Regions from separate parts of the Mesorhizobium sp. M3A.F.Ca.ET.080.04.2.1 genome, predicted to be linked through region 4. Evidence: predicted binding sites of a transcription regulator. Region 4 holds the regulator's gene; each other region holds the start of a gene.
What was found. The regulator LexA, encoded in region 4, represses DNA repair genes until DNA is damaged. The targets are predictions, from matches to a motif close to TGTTCNNNNTGTGTTCNG.
Positions count from the first base shown of each region.

Region 1 (4,804 bases), 470 kb from region 4:
GGCCGCAACGCTTACTACCGCGCCGATGCGCAAGGGCTCGATCCGCTGATCGGCTGGATCGAGCGCTACCGCGCCTTCTGGCCGGAGCGTATCGAGAAACTGAAGACGGTTCTGAAGGGAATGGACCAATGATGGCGACAAAAAATCCACAAGCCGCCCCCGCGCCGCTCAACTTCGAATGCGAACTCGCCGAGCCGCCGGAAAAAGTCTGGCGCGCGCTGACCGAGCCGGAACTGCTCGCCGCCTGGATGATGCCGAACGACATCCTGCCGCAGGCCGGCAAACGCTTCGCGTTCGTGGGACCGGACACGCCGATCGAATGCGAAGTGCTCAATATCGAGCCAGGCAAGCTGCTGCGCTATTCCTGGCGTGAGCGGTCGAGCGCCGAAGATGACAACCAACTGCCCGCCTTCGATAGCGTCGTCACCTTCACGCTCGAGCGGACGGTTTCCGGCGGCACCCATCTGCGCATCCTTCATGACGGCTTCGTGCCGGCGGCGCATGCTGCCGTCGCCATCGCTGGTGCCGGCTGCGGGCTGTCGCTCGACGCACGCAAGAACCCGATCGCCGCCAATGCGCCCTGCATGATGCTGCGCGCAGCTTGACCACAAGGAGACTTGGCCATGAGCGCCCTTGCCAATCTGGTGCCGATGGTTATCGAGCAGTCGACCCGCGGCGAACGCGCCTTCGACATCTTCTCGCGGCTGCTGCGCGAGCGCATTGTCTTCATCAACGGCGAGATCAATGACGGCGTGTCGGCGCTGGTCTGCGCCCAACTTTTGTCGCTGGAATCCGACAATCCCGACAAGGAGATCTCGATCTACATCAACTCGCCGGGCGGCGTGGTGACCAGCGGCTTCGCCATCTACGACACGATGCAGTACATCTCTTGCCCGGTGTCGACGGTCTGCATGGGCTTCGCCGCGTCGATGGCGTCCTTCCTGCTGATGGCGGGCGCACCCGGACGGCGCATTGCGCTGCCCAACACCAGGATCGTGCTGCATCAGCCGCTGGGCGGCTTCCAGGGCCAGGCCTCCGACATCCAGCGCCATGCCGAGGACATCCTGCGCACCAAACGCCACATGACGGAACTCTATGCCCGGCATTGCGGGCGCACTTACGAAGAGGTCGAACGCACGCTCGACCGCGACTATTTCATGACGGCCGAGGAGGCCAAAACCTGGGGCCTCGTCGACCATGTCTATGATACCCGTAAGAAGGCCGCGTGATGGTGAGCGCGCGGCGATTTGATCGCCGCCAGTCTGGCCTCCCCTGCGGCGCGCCCCTATAGTCCGCGCATGATCCGATCGTCGAGAAGTCCCCTGATTGCGGCTGCCGCGCTCGCAGGCGCGATGATGGCCGGCACCGCAGCCTTCGCGGATGAAAGTACGACGCAAAAGCTGCCCGGCGTCAGCGGCGACTACCGCATCGCCAAGCCGGTTGCAGAGCCGGAGCCGGACGACGCCCTGCCCGCCGGCAGCGGCGGGACTTTCAAGATCGGCGATACCGATGTCAGGATTTCCGGCAGCATAACCATCGACATGGGCGCGGGCGACATCAGGCCGCCCAACCATTGATTCCGGCGTCGGCGATTGACGCAAGCGCTTTTCAGTTCGTCATCGGCGGGCGACGCGATGAGCGAAACGACGCGCGCAGACCCGAGGATCCATGCCGCCCGAACCGATGCAGAATTCTGCTCCGTTGCATTCCTCGGCTAAGATCACGGGTTAGATCGTTGGGGCTTCGCTCCGCTTCGCGGAGCTGCGCCCAAGGACGAGGACGTGAGGTGACCCAAACTGCAAGCCCCGCCACTGCTTCCGCAGGTGGACGGGGCTTTCATGGATCTGAAATCCAATATTTGCCGGGAGTGTACTGCCGGCGTTCTGCTTCGGATGCAACGCGGCGTTCAGCCGACGATCCGACTATGGTCTCTGATTGTAAGAGGATCGGCAAGTCACGGTTTGTCGGGTTGGCGCTCACGCCCACCCTGGCACTTATGCCCGCCGTGGCTCCATCCACGCGTGGAGCCTCAAGGGACTGTCCGGTGGCGTCATGCTCCGCTCCTGGGTCCGTTGCGACAATGTCGTTGAAGCACAAATCGCTATCGCCTGCGGCGTCTCGCAAGCCACCTTTGGGTGGCGAGGCCATCGAAAGACGGCCGGCTTCGTTGACGTCTCGACACTGCTCCCCTGGGTCGGCGACGTCAACCGTTGAATAGCCGGTTACCGAAAAATGTGATCGCCTGAAGCTTACGTCCAGGTAAGTCGAACGCGGCCAGGCTGCTCTTGGCGACTGGGCGTTTCCACAGCCTTTGTCAGGAGCCTGTTCGGCCTTTGTTCTTTCCGCTTGCCGGCTCGCGCGAAAGACGGTTAAACCCCCCTTTTGGGCGTCACTCGAAGTTGCAGCGAAACGACCTACATAAGGGATGGCCGGGACGAACCCGCCAATCCAGCAAATTCCAGACCTGAGGCGGCGACCGGCGATGGCCGACCATAAATACCTATCCATTCGCGGGGCGCGCGAACACAATCTCAAGAATGTGGATCTCGACCTGCCGCGCGACAGCCTGATCGTCATGACCGGCCTGTCGGGGTCCGGCAAGTCGTCGCTTGCCTTCGACACCATCTATGCCGAGGGCCAGCGCCGTTACGTCGAAAGCCTGTCGGCCTATGCCCGCCAGTTCCTGGAAATGATGCAGAAGCCGGACGTCGACCAGATCGACGGCCTGTCGCCCGCGATCTCGATCGAGCAGAAGACGACCTCCCGCAACCCGCGCTCGACGGTCGGCACCGTCACCGAGATCTACGACTATATGCGCTTGCTGTTCGCGCGCGTCGGCGTTCCCTACTCGCCGGCCACCGGCCTGCCTATCGAGAGCCAGACGGTAAGCCAGATGGTCGATCGCGTGCTGGCGCTGGAGGAAGGCACGCGCCTCTACCTGCTGGCGCCGATCGTGCGCGGCCGCAAGGGCGAGTACCGCAAGGAACTGCTGGAACTGCAGAAGAAGGGTTTCCAACGCGTCAAGGTCGACGGCGTCTTCTACGAGATCGCCGACGTGCCGGCGCTGGACAAGAAATACAAGCACGACATCGACGTCGTCGTAGACCGCATCGTCGTGCGCGGCGATCTCGCGACGCGGCTTGCGGATTCGATGGAGACCGCGCTGAAGCTCGCCGAGGGACTGGCCGTGGCCGAGTTCGCCGACCGGCCGCTCGACGCCAGCCAGACCGGCGAGGACTCGGTCAACAAGTCGAAGAACGAGACGCATGAGCGCCTCATGTTCTCGGAAAAATTCGCCTGCCCGGTGTCCGGCTTCACCATTCCGGAAATCGAGCCCAGGCTGTTCTCGTTCAACAATCCGTTCGGCGCCTGCCCGACTTGTGATGGGTTGGGCAGCCAGCGCGCCATCGATGCCAATCTCGTCGTGCCGGACGAGAATGTCTCGCTGCGCGACGGCGCGATCAGCCCGTGGGCGAAGTCCACCTCGCCCTACTACGTGCAGACGCTGGAGGCGCTCGGCAAAGTCTACGGCTTCAAGCTCGGCGACAAGTTCAAGGATCTGAGCGCGGCGGCGAAGCAGGCCGTGCTGCAAGGCACGGGGGAGCGGGAAGTCACCTTCCAGTATGACGACGGGTTGCGTTCCTACAAGACGACGAAGACCTTCGAGGGCGTCATCCCCAATCTCGAACGGCGCTGGAAGGAAACGGAATCCGCCTGGATGCGCGAAGAAATCGAGCGCTTCATGTCGGCCACGCCCTGCCCCGCCTGCAACGGCTACAGGTTGAAGCCGGAAGCGCTCGCGGTGAAGATCGCCGGAAAGCATATTGGCGAAGTCACTGAGCAGTCGATCCGCAAGGCCGACCAGTGGTTCACCGACCTGCCGGCGCAGCTCAGCGAGAAGCAGAACGAGATCGCGGTGCGGGTGCTGAAGGAAATCCGCGAGCGGCTGCGCTTCCTCAACGATGTCGGCCTCGATTACCTGACGCTGTCGCGCAATTCCGGCACGCTATCCGGCGGCGAAAGCCAGCGCATCCGCCTCGCCTCGCAGATCGGCTCCGGCCTGACGGGCGTCCTCTATGTGCTCGACGAACCATCGATCGGTCTGCACCAGCGCGACAATGCGCGACTGCTCGACACGCTGAAGCACCTTCGCGACATCGGCAACACGGTGATCGTCGTCGAGCATGACGAGGACGCGATCCTGCATGCCGACTATGTCGTCGACATCGGCCCGGCGGCCGGCATCCATGGCGGCCAGATCATTGCCCAGGGGACGCCGCAGCAGATCATGGCGACGCCGGCCTCGATCACCGGCAAATATCTGTCGGGCGAGCTCGAAGTGGCGACGCCGGCGGTGCGCCGCGAGGCCAAGAAGAACCGGCGCATCAAGGTCATCGGCGCGCGCGGCAACAATCTGAAGAACGTGACCGCCGAGATCCCGCTCGGCACCTTCACCGCGGTCACCGGCGTGTCCGGCGGCGGCAAGTCGACTTTTCTGATCGAGACGCTGTTCAAGGCCGCGTCGCGCCGCATCATGGGCTCGCGCGAGCATCCGGCCGAGCATGACCGCATCGAAGGGCTGGAGTTTCTCGACAAGGTCATCGACATCGACCAGTCGCCGATCGGCCGCACGCCGCGCTCCAACCCGGCGACCTACACGGGTGCCTTCACGCCGATACGCGACTGGTTCGCCGGGCTGCCGGAGGCGAAGGCACGCGGCTATCAGCCGGGCCGCTTCTCCTTCAACGTCAAGGGCGGCCGCTGCGAGGCCTGCCAGGGCGACGGCGTTATCAAGATCGAGATG
Region 1 is NZ_CP034451.1:6,150,211-6,155,014, reverse strand. Features, by position in the region: gene EJ074_RS29390 (metalloregulator ArsR/SmtB family transcription factor) at 1-132, shown strand, start outside; gene EJ074_RS29385 (SRPBCC domain-containing protein) at 129-605, shown strand; gene EJ074_RS29380 (ATP-dependent Clp protease proteolytic subunit) at 624-1,229, shown strand; gene EJ074_RS29375 (hypothetical protein) at 1,353-1,577, shown strand; gene uvrA (excinuclease ABC subunit UvrA) at 2,483-4,804, shown strand, end outside.
Region 1: a site for LexA is predicted at 2,324-2,341, ahead of uvrA (excinuclease ABC subunit UvrA). Genes of this name have one in related genera too.

Region 2 (4,804 bases), 810 kb from region 4:
AAATCCGGCATTTCGGGCCTCTGCGTCGCAGGGTGAGACTTCAGTCCCAGGGGCGCCATGGACCGTGGCCCGAGCGCCGGAACAATCATCCTTTGGCTCCGTTGGCCAGCATCGAAATCGGCAAAAGGAGAGGAAGTCATGGCCGACGGACCTACAGTTGTGAACAGCGGGAGCGGCGGCACTGCCATCGCGGTCGTGCTCGCCATCGTCGCGATCCTGGTGCTGCTGTTCTTCACCGGCGTCATCAATATCGGCGGTGGCGGCGGCGGCTCGACAGACGTCAATGTCAAGCTCGACACGCCGAAGGTCGAGGCGCCCAAGGTGGAGACGCCTTCCGCGCCGACGACCACCCCGGCGCCAGCCCCGGCCGCGCCTGCACCGGCGCCGGCACCAGCACCGGCCAACGGCGGCTGATAGCGGCGCAACCAATCGTGCCGGGTTGCGTTGATATACCGGCTACTCAAACTCGGCCCGCGCCTCGAGCGCGGGCCCTTTTTTCGCAACAGAAACGTCCGGGCAGCCTTCCCGCACTCGGCCCGATCAGTCCTCCAATTGCATGGGTTGATGGCCGGGCTGCTGATGCCAGACCACCTGGCGGAAATCGGTCAGTTCGACCACCTGGCTGCAGGTGGGGCAAATGTAGTTGTCGCAGCACTGGCGCAGCGCCGGCGGAGCCCGCCGGGCAGCAATGACCGGCGGACGGGCATCCGTTTTCGGAGCCTCATGAAGCATCGGTTTCCTCCCAGGTTGTTCGTTGATTATCCTGCGCCCAATGGTCTTTTCCCCCGCCCGGCTACGTCTCGCCCGGCCTGACGCGCGGCGCGCGCCCGACCAAGTTCGGGATCGTCCTGATCGGGGATTGCGTGGGCTGCGACGGTGTCGCCCAGACTGTTCGTCGAGGGTGCATCGAATCCTCCCTTTCGGGCGGGAACGGATGGTCCCTCAACCATCGTCGTGCCAGCGCGAGGGCCAGGAAAGCATCGAACAATCCGATTGCGCATTAACTTCGGATAAGATGCAATCAAAAAATTGAGAGGAGCCGTGACGCTCCCCAACTATATTAGCAATTTCTCATGAGCGGGCGTATGAGTCGGGCAGCGGTCGCCGGCGATCGCTGCGTCAGGCGCCGCTTTTGCTAGGGGAGAGAGTGCCATGGCCGAAACCGCAATGACCGTCAGCAAATTGGAGTCCAAGTCGCACGACAATCCCGACGAGGTCCGCTCGCCCGCCAAGACGCGTGTCGAGATCGTGCGGTTGCCGGGCTACTCCCTGGCACGAATGAATATGCAGCCCGGCTGGAGCTGGTCCGAATGCGTGAAGCCGGTGGTCAAGACCGAGAGCTGCCAGGTCTCGCATGTCGGCTATGTCGTATCCGGAAAGATCACCATCCGCATGACCGACGGAACGCAAAAGACCTTCGAGGCCGGCTCGTCCTACACCATCCCGCCCGGCCACGACGCCTGGGTGGAAGGCAACCAGCCTTTCCAATGCATCGAGGTCCTGAGCGCCGAGCAATACGCCAAGCCGGCATAGCGCGCCGGTTATCTCCCGCTCGAGGGGGAGATGGCCGCGAAGCGGCCAGAAGGGGTCGGTGCGACTGGGCTCGGCCTATTGCGGGGGCGAAGGAGGTCGGCGCTTGACGCGCGACGACCCCCTCTGTCGCCTTCGGCGACATCTCCCCCGCAAGGGGAAGACGGCTGGCGCCACACGGCAACTTGACAAGCAGACCGGTTTTGTTCTCATTATGTTCTGGTAAATATCCCTCTTGCAACAGTCGCTACTAATGCTGCGATGCGGTGCGGCGATGGAGCCGGGAGCGCGGGATGCCTGCCACGAACGCCACCGCCGGCGCCGCCACCATCCTGCATGCCGACCTCGACGCCTTCTATGCCTCGGTCGAGCAACTGCTCGACCCGTCGCTCAGAGGCAAGCCGATCGCCGTCGGCGGCGGCGTAGTGCTCGCCGCCTCCTACGAGGCGAAGATTTTCGGCGTGCGCGGCGGCATGCCCGGCCGCAAGGCGCGCGAGCTTTGTCCGCAGTTGATCTTCGTCGGCGGCCGCTTCAGCGAGTATCAGCGCCTCGGCGACGCGGCCATCAAGGTGCTCGACGACTTTACGCCCCTGGTCGAGCGCATCTCGATCGACGAGGCGTTCGCCGACGTCGCCGGCTGCACGCATCTGTTCGGGCCGCCGGAGGAGATCGCCAGGACCATCCGCCGCCGCGTCAAGGCCGAGCTCGGCCTGCCGATCTCGATCGGCGTGGCCCGCACCAAGCATCTCGCCAAGATCGCCTCGCAGGTGGCCAAACCGGACGGGCTGGTGGTGGTCGAGCCCGGCACCGAGATCGAGTTCCTGCACGATTTGCCGGTGTCGCTGATGTGGGGCGTCGGACCGGCGACCAGGGCAAGGTTGGCCGAGATCGGCGTCGAGACGATCGGGCAGCTGGCGCGCACGCATAGCGGCGCGCTGGAGCGGCTGATCGGCCACGCCGCCGGGCAGAAGCTGGCAGCACTTGCCTGGAACCGCGACCCGCGCCGGCTGGAGACGCACCGGCGCGCAATTTCGGCCGGTGCGCAGTCGGCGCTCGGCCGCAAGCCGGCGCTGCCCAGCGTCTTCGTGCCGACGCTGCTGCATCTGGCCGACCGCGTCGCCAGCCGCTTGCGCGCCAAGAACCGGCCCGGACGCACGGTGACGGTGCGCGTGCGCTTCGCCGACATGCGCGCGGTCACCCGCTCGGTAACGCTGGAGCAGCCGATAGCGGCAACCAACATGCTGGCCGAAATCGCCGAGGAGCTGGTGCGCGGCGTGCTGGCCGCCAACGCGCGAGAAAAGGAGATCTCGCTGCTGGCGATCTCGGTCTCGCATCTGGAGGAGACGCCGGAGCTGCAGCTCGAACTGCCGCTCGGGCTGGCCGACGAGAAGCTTAAGCCCGGCAGCCGCAGCGGGCTCGCCCGCTTCGGCGCCGACCGCGCCGTCGACAAGATCCGCCTGCGCTTCGGCCGCCAGGCCGTCGGCTACGGCACGGCGGCGCTGGAGGCGGCGCGCTCGGTGCCGGACGAATTCAGGGAACTGGCCGAGAAGGAGCTGTGAGCGCTTGATCTCCCCTCTCGAGGGGGAGATGACCGCGAAGCGGTCAGAGGGGGTCCTCGCGCGTGGAACGCCGACCTCCAATCAGGCCGAGTCCGGTCGGGCCGCTCTGGCCTGCCCGGCATCTCCCCCTCGAGCGGGGAGATCACGCGCTCCGCCGCTTTCGCCTGGCAGTACACTCAAAAAATTCCGCCCCCATGTCGGTCTTGCCAAGCCTCGCTCGTCCTTGGAGCATAGACCGGCAATCAACAGGAGAAACGATATGCCAAGCACTGTCTGCCTGCACCGCGTCCTGGCAACAAGGCCCGAGAAAGTCTACCGCGCCTTCATCGAGGCGGACGCGCTGGCGAAATGGCTGCCGCCGAACGGTTTCACCTGCACGGTGCATCACCTGGAGGCCAAGGTCGGCGGCACGTTCAGGATGTCCTTCCGCAACTTCACCACGGGCGACGGCCATTCGTTCGGCGGCGACTATGTCGAGCTCGTTCCGGGCGAGCTCGTGCGCTACACCGACAAGTTCGACGACCCCAACCTGCCCGGCGAGATGCAGGTGACCGTGGAGCTGAAGAAGGTCTCGGTCGGCACCGAGCTGAACATCACCCAGGCCGGCATTCCCGACGCCATTCCGGCCGAGGCCTGCTATCTCGGCTGGCAGGAATCGCTGAAGAACCTGGCGCGGCTGGTCGAGCCCGAGATCAATCAGTAGAGGGTCGCGATGGCGGGACGCCGATCTCCCCCCTCGAGGGGGAGATGTCGCCGAAGGCGACAGAGGGGGTCGGTCCGACTGGGCTCGGCCTCGTTGCGCAATGGAGGTTGGCGTTCCATGCGCGGCGACCCCCTCTGGCCTGCCGGCCATCTCCCCCTCGAGGGGGGAGATTAAGCGCTTCGCCGCTGCTTCAACCCGCCCCGACCGGCCAAGTCGGCGAGCCAGGAGCTCACCGCCGCGACCGGAGCCGGATGGCGTGGCTTGCGCGGCGAGACCACGTAGAAATCCGAACCGGGGGCGAGCACGGCGGGGATCGGCCGAACCAGCCGGCCCGATGCGATGTCGTCCTCGACGAAGAAGAGGCTGGCGAGTGCCAGGCCCTGGCCGGCGATGGCGGCCTCGATGGCGAGCGAGGTCTGGTTGAAGCGGATGTTCTTGGCCGCGGTCGGCACGTGGCCGGGGAAAGCCAGCTCCAGGTAGCGCGGCCAGAAACCATGCGAATCGTGCAGCAGCGGATAGCGGGTAAGCCTTTCCGCGGCGTCGGGGACGCCGAGCTTCTCGACGAGCAGCGGGCTCGCCACCGCGACGATTTCCTGCTCGAACAGAAGATCGGCGCTGAGGCCAGGCCCGAAGGGCGGCCGCCCGAGCCGCACCGCAAGATCGACCGCGTCGGTCTGGAAATTGGCCATGCGGTCGCTGGCGACGATGCGCAGATCGATGTCGGCATGGGCGGCAGTGAAGTCGGGCAGGCGCGGGATCAGCCATTTCGAGGCAAAGGTCGGCGTGACGCTGATGGTGATATGTTGCGGCTCCGGGCGCAGCGCCTCGGTCGCTTCGGCGATCAGCTCGAAGGCGCGCCGCACATTGGCGACATAGCCGCGCCCGGCCTCGGTCAGCGCCAGCGTTCGCGGCTGGCGCTCGAACAGCTTCAGGCCGAGCTCGGCCTCGAGCCCCCTCACCTGCTGCGCGACCGCGCCCTGGGTGACGCGCAGTTCCTCGGCGGCAAGCCGGA
Region 2 is NZ_CP034451.1:1,268,828-1,273,631, forward strand. Features, by position in the region: gene EJ074_RS29610 (hypothetical protein) at 139-414, shown strand; gene EJ074_RS06150 (hypothetical protein) at 541-732, opposite strand; gene EJ074_RS06155 (cupin domain-containing protein) at 1,153-1,533, shown strand; gene dinB (DNA polymerase IV) at 1,824-3,089, shown strand; gene EJ074_RS06165 (SRPBCC family protein) at 3,349-3,792, shown strand; gene EJ074_RS06170 (LysR substrate-binding domain-containing protein) at 3,963-4,804, opposite strand, start outside.
Region 2: a site for LexA is predicted at 1,735-1,752, ahead of dinB (DNA polymerase IV). Genes of this name have one in related genera too.

Region 3 (4,804 bases), 1.0 Mb from region 4:
TGAAGATCTGCGTGCTGCCGACCTTTGCCGCGCGCTGGCTGTTTCCACGGCTCTCCGCCTTCCAGCGGCAGTATCCCGAGATCGAGATGCGGGTCTCGACATCCTATGCCACGCATGAATTCGCGACCTCGGAATACGATCTGGAGATCCGGTATGGCGACGGCAGTTTCCCGGGCCTCAGTTCCGAGCTTCTGTTCCGGGAGGACCTGACCCCGGTGTGCAGCCGCAAGCTGTTCCACGAGGTGCTGGGCAACAAGCCGCTGTCGAGGGTGACGCCCGACGATTTGAGGCACTTCACCCTGCTCCACTCCGAGACCTGCACCCAGAACTGGCAGTCGTGGCTGCGCTTCGCCGGCGCGAGCTTCGTGCTCGGCGAGGCGAAGAGCATCTATTTCGATTCCTGCATGATGTCCTATGAAGCGGCCAACGCCGGGATGGGCTTTGCGGTCGCCAACCGCGCCTACATGGCAAGCGACATCCGCGCCGAGCGGCTGGTGGCGCCGTTCGCGGTGCACCATCCCAACAGCGCCGGCTGGTATTTCGTCTGCCCTGGCAAGGCGATTGGCGCCCGCAAGGTGAGCTTGTTCAAGCAGTGGATCATGGCCGAAGCGGCGCTGACGCAGCGCCAATTGGACGTCGAGATCACGAACCTGCCCGTAAGACGGGCAGCGATGGCGTAAGGCACCCGTGCAAGTTTAGACATTCAAGAACGCACAGCATACCAGGCTATGTGTTCGATCTTCTACAATGAACCGGCAGCACCAATGCCTGGGACCAGCTCAGGACATTTGTTGTAGATTTCACACAATCGCTGGAATTTCTGACCACCTTCAACAGGTCTTCCGCGGCGCGCCGCTGACCCGGCGGCAAGACTCAGCTATGGTGTTTTGTGCGGCGGGCCTGATTTTCCCGCTTGGCCGGCGCTTCCCAGCTTCCTCCCAAGCAGCGCCGGCCTTTCTCTTGCCGGCGACTTTCATTCGACTATGGCTGGCGATTGCGCGGCGTCACTGCTTCGGTGGCGTGCCGGGCTGATCGCCGCCGGTGGTCGACTGCGGCACCGGGTTCTTGTCGACCTGAGGATTCTTGTCGACGGTGTCGCTCGGCGCCTTGGTGGGTTGCACGCTGTTGTCGCAGGCGGCGAGCGCGAGCCCTGCCGCAAAGGCCAGCAGCACAGGAAGCTTCTTCATGACGACCTCCTCTCGTTCGCCCCTTTTCACTGGGCAAACGAAGCGCTGGCGGTTTGGTTGCGTGGAACGGGGAACCAACCGGCACATGCCCGGTTGAACACCGAGCCCGCTCGAAGCCAAATCAGGAGATGGTCATGATCCGCCTGTTGCTCACCGGCCTATTCGCCTATACCGCCTACCGCGTCACGATGAGGATCATCGAGGAAGTGCCCGGCGACGTCGCACCGCTGGAGATGCCTGGCGACGAGCGGCGCGCGCTGCGGCGCCAGTCGGCGGCGATGGGAGTGGAGCCGAAGCGGTAGACACAGCTGTTCTCCCCTCTTGAGGGGGAGATGGCCGACAGGCCAGAGGGGGTCGTCTCGCGTCGAGCGCGGCGCTCCTTCTCGGAAGTACGACAGCGCCGGCGCTTCACGCGCGGCGACCCCCTCTGTCGCCTTTGGCGACATCTCCCCCTCAAGGAGGGAGATCCCCGTTGCGAACAAAGCGGAAACGATGCTTGATGGGCGATGAACATCGCCGCTCGTGATTCGTCCTTCGAGGCGCCCGCCTATCTCGCGCGGCTGAATGACGAGCAGCGGCTGGCGGTGGTGCATGGCGACGGCAAGGTGGCGGCGCCGCTGCTGGTGATCGCCGGCGCCGGCTCCGGCAAGACCAATACGCTGGCACATCGCGTCGCCCATCTGATCGTCAAGGGCGCCGATCCGCGCCGCATCCTGCTGATGACGTTTTCACGCCGTGCCGCGGCCGAGATGGCCAAGCGCGTCGAGCGCATCGCCGGCGAGGTGCTTGGCCGCGACGCCGCCATCATCGCCGACGCGCTCTCCTGGGCCGGCACCTTCCACGGCATCGGCGCCAGGCTGCTGCGCGACTATGCCGAGCAGATCGGGCTCGATCCCGCCTTCACCATCCACGACCGCGAGGATTCGGCCGATCTGATGAATCTGGCCCGGCACGAACTCGGATTTTCCAAGACCGAGAGCCGCTTCCCGACCAAGGGCACGTGCCTGCAGATCTATTCGCGCGCCGTCAACGCGCAGGCGCCGCTCGGCGAGGTGCTGGGCTCCGCCTTTCCCTGGTGCGCCGGCTGGACGGACCAGCTGAAGGCCCTGTTCGCGGCCTATGTCGAGGCCAAGCAGGCGCAGAACGTGCTCGATTACGACGACCTCTTGCTCTACTGGGCGCAGATGGCGGCGGAGCCGGAGATCGCGGCGCATCTCGGCTCCCGCTTCGATCACGTGCTGGTCGATGAATACCAGGACACCAACCGGCTGCAGGCCTCTATTCTCCTGGCATTGAAGCCGGATGGCGCCGGGCTGACGGTGGTGGGCGACGACGCCCAGTCGATCTATTCCTTCCGTGCCGCCGAAGTGCGCAACATCCTGGATTTCCCAAAGCAGTTCGCGCAAGGCGCCTCGGTCGTGATGCTGGAGCGCAACTACCGCTCGACCGAGACCATCCTTGCCGCCGCCAATGCGGTGATCGGCGAAGCCACCGAGCGCTTCACCAAGAACCTGTGGACCGAGCGCAGATCGTCGCACAAGCCGCAACTGGTCAGCGTGCGCGACGAGGCCGAGCAGGCCGATTACGTCTGCCAGGCGATCCTGGCCGAGCGCGAGGCCGGCACGGCGCTGAAGGCGCAGGCCGTGCTCTTCCGCGCCTCGCATCACAGCGGGCCGCTGGAGGTCGAGCTCACGCGCCGCAATATCCCTTTCGTGAAATTCGGCGGGCTGAAATTCCTCGACGCCGCCCACGTCAAGGACATGCTGGCGATGCTGCGCTTTGCCGAGAACCCGCGCGACCGCGTCGCCGGCTTCCGCGTGCTGCAGTTGATGCCGGGCATCGGTCCGTCCGCCGCTTCGCAGATCATCGAGGCGATGGCGACGTCGCTGGACGAGACGATGGGCCTCGCCCGCTTCCGGCCGCCGCAGCGCGCGGCTGAAGATTGGCCGGTCTTTCTCGGTATCTACAGCAGTCTCAGGGCCGGCGCTAAATGGCCGGCCGACCTCGAACGGGTCCGGCTCTGGTACGAGCCGCATCTTGAACGCATTCACGAGGATGCGATCACGCGCCGCGCGGACCTGCTGCAGCTGGAGCAGATCGCGTCCGGCTATCCCTCGCGCGAACGTTTCCTGACCGAGTTGACGCTCGACCCGCCGGACGCCACCAGCGACCAGGCCGGCCCGCCGCACCGCGACGAGGATTACCTGATCCTGTCGACCATCCATTCGGCCAAGGGCCAGGAGTGGAAGAACGTCTTCCTGCTCAACACGGTCGACGGCTGCATCCCGGCCGATCTCGGCGTCGGCACCAAGGAAGACATCGAGGAGGAACGCAGGCTTCTCTATGTGGCGATGACGCGGGCCAAGGACAGCCTGCACCTTGTCGTGCCGCAGCGGTTCTACCCGCATAACCAGCCGGCGCGCGGCGACCGCCACGTCTACGCCTCGCGCACCCGCTTCATCCCGGCCTCGATGCTTGCCGCCTTCGAGCAGTCGTCCTGGGCCAGCGCGCGGATGACCAACGACCCGCGCGCCAGGCCTGCGGTCAAGGTCGATCTCGGCGCTCGCATGCGCGGCATGTGGAAATAGGCTTCCAGTTTCGGCACGGCCATGCGGCAACCAAAGGCCCGGATCGGCGTTCTTCGCCCATCAACGGAGCGCGTCGATGGAGCCGACAGCTGTAGTGGCGCTGATCCTGCTTTCTTGCAGCCCCGACATGCAGTCCTGTCACCGGGCTGAGACGCGGCCGGCCATCTATGGCGGGATGAACCAATGCGCCGCCGCCCTGCTCGCCCGGCTCGAGGGCACAAATATGATCGGCAGGTGTCGAACGGTAAAGGGCCTCGCCTCCGGCCAGGGTGTCGCCGTGGTACGCGTCACCCGCGGCAACGGCTCTCACGCGACTTCTACCGACTACCTGGTGACGCGCACCGAGAGCGCGACCGAATAGACTAATATAGACTTCCATATATCCGGTCGGGGGTGTTTTTATCGCGTATTCACTTCGCGTTCGGAAAGACGCCCGTCATCTTCGGCGCGAGCGATGGAACCTTCGATTGCGCTGTTCATTTGCGTTTGCAGGTCCTGGTACAATGGGCAGATCCGAAGACGGTTATACTCGCCATGGCGGCCGATCTTCAGGACAGGGTCTGCGGCTCGCAACGACTTGCAGGATTGCAGACCGGCAAGTTCGGCGGGGCGTGCCCAGGCTGCCGCTGGCGGAGAGGAGCGGCAGCCTGACGTAAACGAGGAGAAACGGACAATGCGTTTCATCCCTTCGGCTATGAGCTGGCGGCAGCGGCTGGCCGGTCTGGCCGGTCGGGTTTTCGTCAATACCGTTGCGGCGGTCGTCGCCGGAGTCGCCATCCTGTTCCTTCTGCTTTCGCCGCACTATCAGGGCTCCGCCTCAACCCCCGACACGACGATCGGAACAGCGCAGTAAACGTACCGCTGGTATTCTTCGGGGACGGCTTGCCTGCTCCTGCCCAGCCTCGCTCTCGCGTCCCACAAAATGGCTTCCCGGCATGGAACTTCGTCCCGCAAGGCGCGTTGTTGGGCGTCCTACCCAAGACCGGAGGATGGCGGTCCCGCCATCCTCCGCTTCCATTCGAGAGGCAA
Region 3 is NZ_CP034451.1:1,459,777-1,464,580, forward strand. Features, by position in the region: gene EJ074_RS07200 (LysR substrate-binding domain-containing protein) at 1-680, shown strand, start outside; gene EJ074_RS07205 (hypothetical protein) at 1,005-1,187, opposite strand; gene EJ074_RS29640 (hypothetical protein) at 1,322-1,489, shown strand; gene EJ074_RS07210 (ATP-dependent helicase) at 1,694-3,775, shown strand; gene EJ074_RS07215 (hypothetical protein) at 3,852-4,136, shown strand; gene EJ074_RS07220 (hypothetical protein) at 4,449-4,628, shown strand.
Region 3: a site for LexA is predicted at 1,662-1,679, ahead of EJ074_RS07210 (ATP-dependent helicase). Genes of this name have one in related genera too.

Region 4 (4,804 bases):
TGCTCACCGGCAAGGCGCCTGCCGAGGCTGTTTGAGATGGCCGCCCTCACCCATCTGAGCGCCAAGGGCGAAGCCAACATGGTCGATGTCGGCGACAAGGCCGAGACGACACGCACGGCAATCGCCGAAGGCTTCGTCTTCATGCGGCCCGAAACCCTGGACATGATCCTGGCCGGCGACGCAAAGAAGGGCGATGTGCTGGGCACGGCCCGCATCGCCGGCATCATGGCGGCCAAGAAGACGCATGAGCTTGTGCCGCTCTGCCATCCGCTCCTTCTGACCAAGGTTGCCGTCGACATCGAGCCAGACCGTTCGCTTCCAGGCCTGAAGGTCACAGCGCTTGCCCGAGTCACCGGCAAGACAGGTGTGGAGATGGAAGCGCTGACCGCGGCATCGGTCGCCTGCCTCACTATCTACGACATGGCCAAGGCGGCCGACCGCGCCATGGTGATTTCCGGCATACGGCTGGTCGAGAAGACTGGCGGCAAGTCGGGCGACTACAAGGCAGGTGCCTAAATGGCGTTGGTGCCAGTCGCGGAGGCGCTCGAACGCCTGCTGGAAGGCGCCGCGCCACTGCCGGGTGAAAGCGTTCCGCTCGCCGATGCGGCAGGCCGTGTGCTGGCCGAGCCGGTGCTGGCGCTGCGCACCCAACCGCCCTTCGATGCTTCCGCAATGGACGGCTATGCCGCACGCTCCGCGGATGTGGCGTCGGTGCCGGCGCGTCTCTCCGTGATCGGCATGGCATCCGCCGGGCGCGGCTTCGCGGGGTCAGTCGGCCAGGGCGAGGCCGTCCGGATCTTTACGGGCGCACCAGTCCCCGAAGGCGCCGACACGATTGTCATCCAGGAGAACGTGCGCGACATCGGTGGCGGCAGCATCGAGGTGACCGAACCGACCAAAGCGGGCCGCAATATCCGCCTCCGCGGACTGGACTTCGGCCAGGGCGACATGCTGCTCGAGAAAGGTCGCCTGCTCGATCCGGCAGCACTTTCACTCGCGGCATCTGCCAATCATGCAAATGTCAATGTCGTCCGGCGGCCGCTGGTCGCGATCATCGCCACCGGCGACGAATTGCAGCCGCCCGGCAGCGAACTTGGACCCGACCAGATCATCTCGTCCAACGCCTATGGTGTCGCCGCCGTGGCGCAATCGGTTGGAGCACGCGCGCTCGACCTCGGCATCGCCGCGGACCGGCACGAAGCGATCGCAGCTCTGGTCAGGAAGGCCGTAGCGGCCGGCGCCGATGTCATCGTGACGCTCGGCGGCGCCTCGGTCGGCGACCACGATCTGATCCATGGCGTGCTGACCGGCGAAGGCATGCAGCTCGATTTCTGGAAAATCGCCATGCGGCCCGGCAAGCCATTGATGTTCGGCCGCCTCGGCAATACCCGCTGCATCGGCCTGCCTGGGAATCCGGTCGCAAGCCTTGTCTGCTCGCAGCTGTTCGTGAAGCCGCTTCTGGCGCGCCTCGCAGGCCGCAGCTTCAGCCAGGACGTTCGCAGGGCTCGGCTGGGCGCCGCATTGCGGGCCAACGATGTCAGGCAGGACTATGTGCGTGCCGTTGTGCGCGACGATCGCGGAGCGTTGGTTGCGACTCCGTTCGGCATCCAGGATTCCTCGATGCTGAGAATGCTGGCCGATGCCAACGGCTTGATCGTGCGCGAACCTTTTGCGCCGGCAGCTGAAGCCGGCGCCGCATGCAGCGTGCTGATGCTACGCTGAACAAAACGTCAACACATTCATTAAACTTTAAACGGTTGCGGAACACAACTGGAACAGATAGTGTTTGTTCTGGGTTTGTTTTTCCGATTCTGGTTCCAGAACCCGTTGGGGGCCGCCATGCTGACGCGTAAACAACATGAACTGCTGATGTTCATCCATGAACGGCTCAAGGAAAGCGGCATTCCGCCGTCTTTCGACGAGATGAAGGAGGCGCTCGACCTTGCCTCGAAGTCGGGCATCCATCGGCTGATCACGGCGCTGGAAGAGCGCGGCTTCATACGCCGGCTGCCGAACCGGGCGCGCGCGCTCGAAGTGCTGCGGCTGCCCGATTCGATCGCGCCCGGCCTCAACGCCGCCAAGAAGTTTTCGCCGAGCGTCATCCAGGGAAGCCTCGGACAAGGCAATCTCGGCCGGCAGATCAAGCCGGCGGCGCCCTCGCGCACACCCGCACCCAGCAATGACGATGACGCTGTTTCGGCGGTGTCCATTCCGGTGATGGGCCGTATCGCCGCCGGTGTGCCGATCGACGCCATCCAGCACCAGACGCATTCGATCACAGTGCCGCCGGACATGATCGCCGGCGGCGAGCACTATGCCTTGGAAGTCAAAGGCGACTCGATGATCGAGGCCGGCATCTTCGACGGCGATACGGTCATCATCCGCAACGCCAATACGGCGAGCCCCGGTGAGATCGTTGTGGCGCTGGTCGATGATGAGGAAGCGACGTTGAAGCGCTTCCGCCGCAAGGGCGCTTCGATTGCGCTGGAAGCCGCCAATCCGGCCTATGAGACCCGCATCTTCGGGCCGGACCGGGTCAAGGTTCAGGGCAGGCTCGTCGGGCTGATCCGCCGTTACTGAGCGGTTTGTGGCTTGGCGTCGGGCTTTTCGGGCCGCTTGTAAGGCGGCAGCCCCCTTGCCTCGCGCGAGTATTTTCGCTGCTCATGCCAGGGCCGATAGGGCCTGTGGACGGCATACTGAATCTCGGCTCGCGCGGTTGCCGATTGCGGGTCGAAGAAGACGGCAGCGCTTCCGTCGCGTGCCAATTGCCGCTTGGTCACGACGAGGATTCGGGGATCCCGGCAAGGATTGTAGGCCGTGGCGTCATTGATGACGATGAGATCGGCGAAGCCGCAGGCCGGCTTGGCGCTGTCGCGATTCTCTGCGAGCGCGACGATCGCACCGGAAGGATGCCGGCCGATGCAGAGGTCGCCGGTGCAATAGAAGGGCGAACCCGGCGGCAGGTCGACAGGATCGGCGATGTCCGTCGTCCCGTTTGCGAATGTCTCGGGCGGCACGATCGTTTCGGCCAGCAGCGCCCGTTTCCAGTTGTCGGTTATGAACTCGTTCGAGCTTGCTCGATTGATGGCGAGTTCGCCGCCGCCGATCGGCATCGCAACCAGATGCGCATCCTCGGAGATGAGCACATCCGGGGTACGGACATGCGGAATGGCCAACAAGGCCGCAATCGCGAAGGGAACGGCGCCGAGCCTGAGCCAGGTGGTCGCCATGGTCGCGATGACCAGCGCGACCGTCGCCAGCAGCACAGACTGTATCGAGATCAACCCCACTGCATCCACTGGTGAACGTTCGGAAAACCATCCCGAGATGGCGACCATCGCCGTCAGGCCTTTGCCCATCACATAGAGGAAAGGCCCGTCGAAGCCGAACGGCATCATCAGCACGCTGAAGACCGCGAACGGCATGACAACCAGCGAGACGATCGGCATCACTGCCAGATTGGCCAGCAGGCTGAGCGGCGATACGCGCTGGAAATGCCAGATGGCAAACAGCGCCGTTGCGCTTCCGGCGATGATTGATGTCATCGCGCCGCCGCCCACGCCAACCGCCAGCTTCCGGGACAGGTATCCGAGAAACGAGCGCTTTGCCGGTGGCGCTCTCACTTTGTCGGCGCGGTAGTCAGCCCAACCGGCATAGGCGCCGACAAGGGCGGCGGTCGCGGCGAACGACATCTGAAAACTTGGGCCGACCACTTCATGCGGCGAAACCACGATCACCGCGATTGCCGAAATCGCCAGGTTGCGCATGGTCAGCGCCGCCCGGTCGAAGACAACGGCAACCAGCATCACCGCCAGCATGATGAAGCTTCGTTCGGCGGCCACAACGATGCCGGAAATGACCAGATAGGCTGCAATCGACAGCAGCGCGATCGCCGCAGCATATTTCTTGACCGGCCGGCGGGAAGAGAAATCGGGAAGCAGCGCGAAGGCGCCGCGCAGCAAAAGCATGATCGTGCCGGCGACCAGCGCCATGTGCAGTCCCGAAATCGAGATGATGTGGTAGATGCCGGTCCTTCGCACCGCCTCGTTGATGTCTTCTGGAATGCCGGCGCGAACGCCAACGATCAGCGCCGCCGCGATCTCGCCTTCGGGACCGCCGACGGTGCTTCTGATGTGATCGGCAATGGTCTCGCGCGCGTTTTCTATTGCGGACGCGGTGCGTGCGCCGAACGGTGCCTCCGTTGCCGTCACAACCTTCGGATCGCCCAGGAAAAACCCGCTGGCGCCGATACCAGAAAAATAGCTGTCGAAGGAAAAGTCGTAGCTGTCGGGGCGAACGGGGCCTGTTGGCGATAATAGGCGTGCATAACCCGTCACCAGCGATCCAGCCGTCAAGCCTGGCGGGATCCGCCGTGCCGAAAGTCGGACGCGGTCGGGTGCATAGCGCAGCTTCGGGTGCGCGGTTGAGACCAGGTCGATGGTCAGCCTTACGCGGCCATTGGCCATCGGCTCCGCGATGACGACGCGACCTGTCAGCCTTGTCTGGATTTCGCCGCCGAGCATCGGCGTTGCCGCTCGCAAAGTCTCGACCTTCGCAGCGACAAAGCCGACCGCGCAAAACAGCGCGGCCATGAAGAGCAGATGCGTCTTCGGCCAGGAGCGCGAAACCGCGGCGCAGGCGGCCATAAGCGCGACTGTCGCCAGCGGCCTGTAGAGATCTGGTTCCGTAGACAGCGAGAAGTAGAGGATCACGCCGGCGGCAAGGAAAACCGGCACGAGCAGGAAGCCAATGCCGCGATCCAGCTCCTTCGTGCCTGCGGCAGCGACGCTTTGGCCGAACGCGG
Region 4 is NZ_CP034451.1:454,102-458,905, reverse strand. Features, by position in the region: gene trpC (indole-3-glycerol phosphate synthase TrpC) at 1-35, shown strand, start outside; gene moaC (cyclic pyranopterin monophosphate synthase MoaC) at 37-516, shown strand; gene glp (gephyrin-like molybdotransferase Glp) at 517-1,722, shown strand; gene lexA (transcriptional repressor LexA) at 1,840-2,580, shown strand; gene EJ074_RS02040 (ComEC/Rec2 family competence protein) at 2,574-4,804, opposite strand, start outside.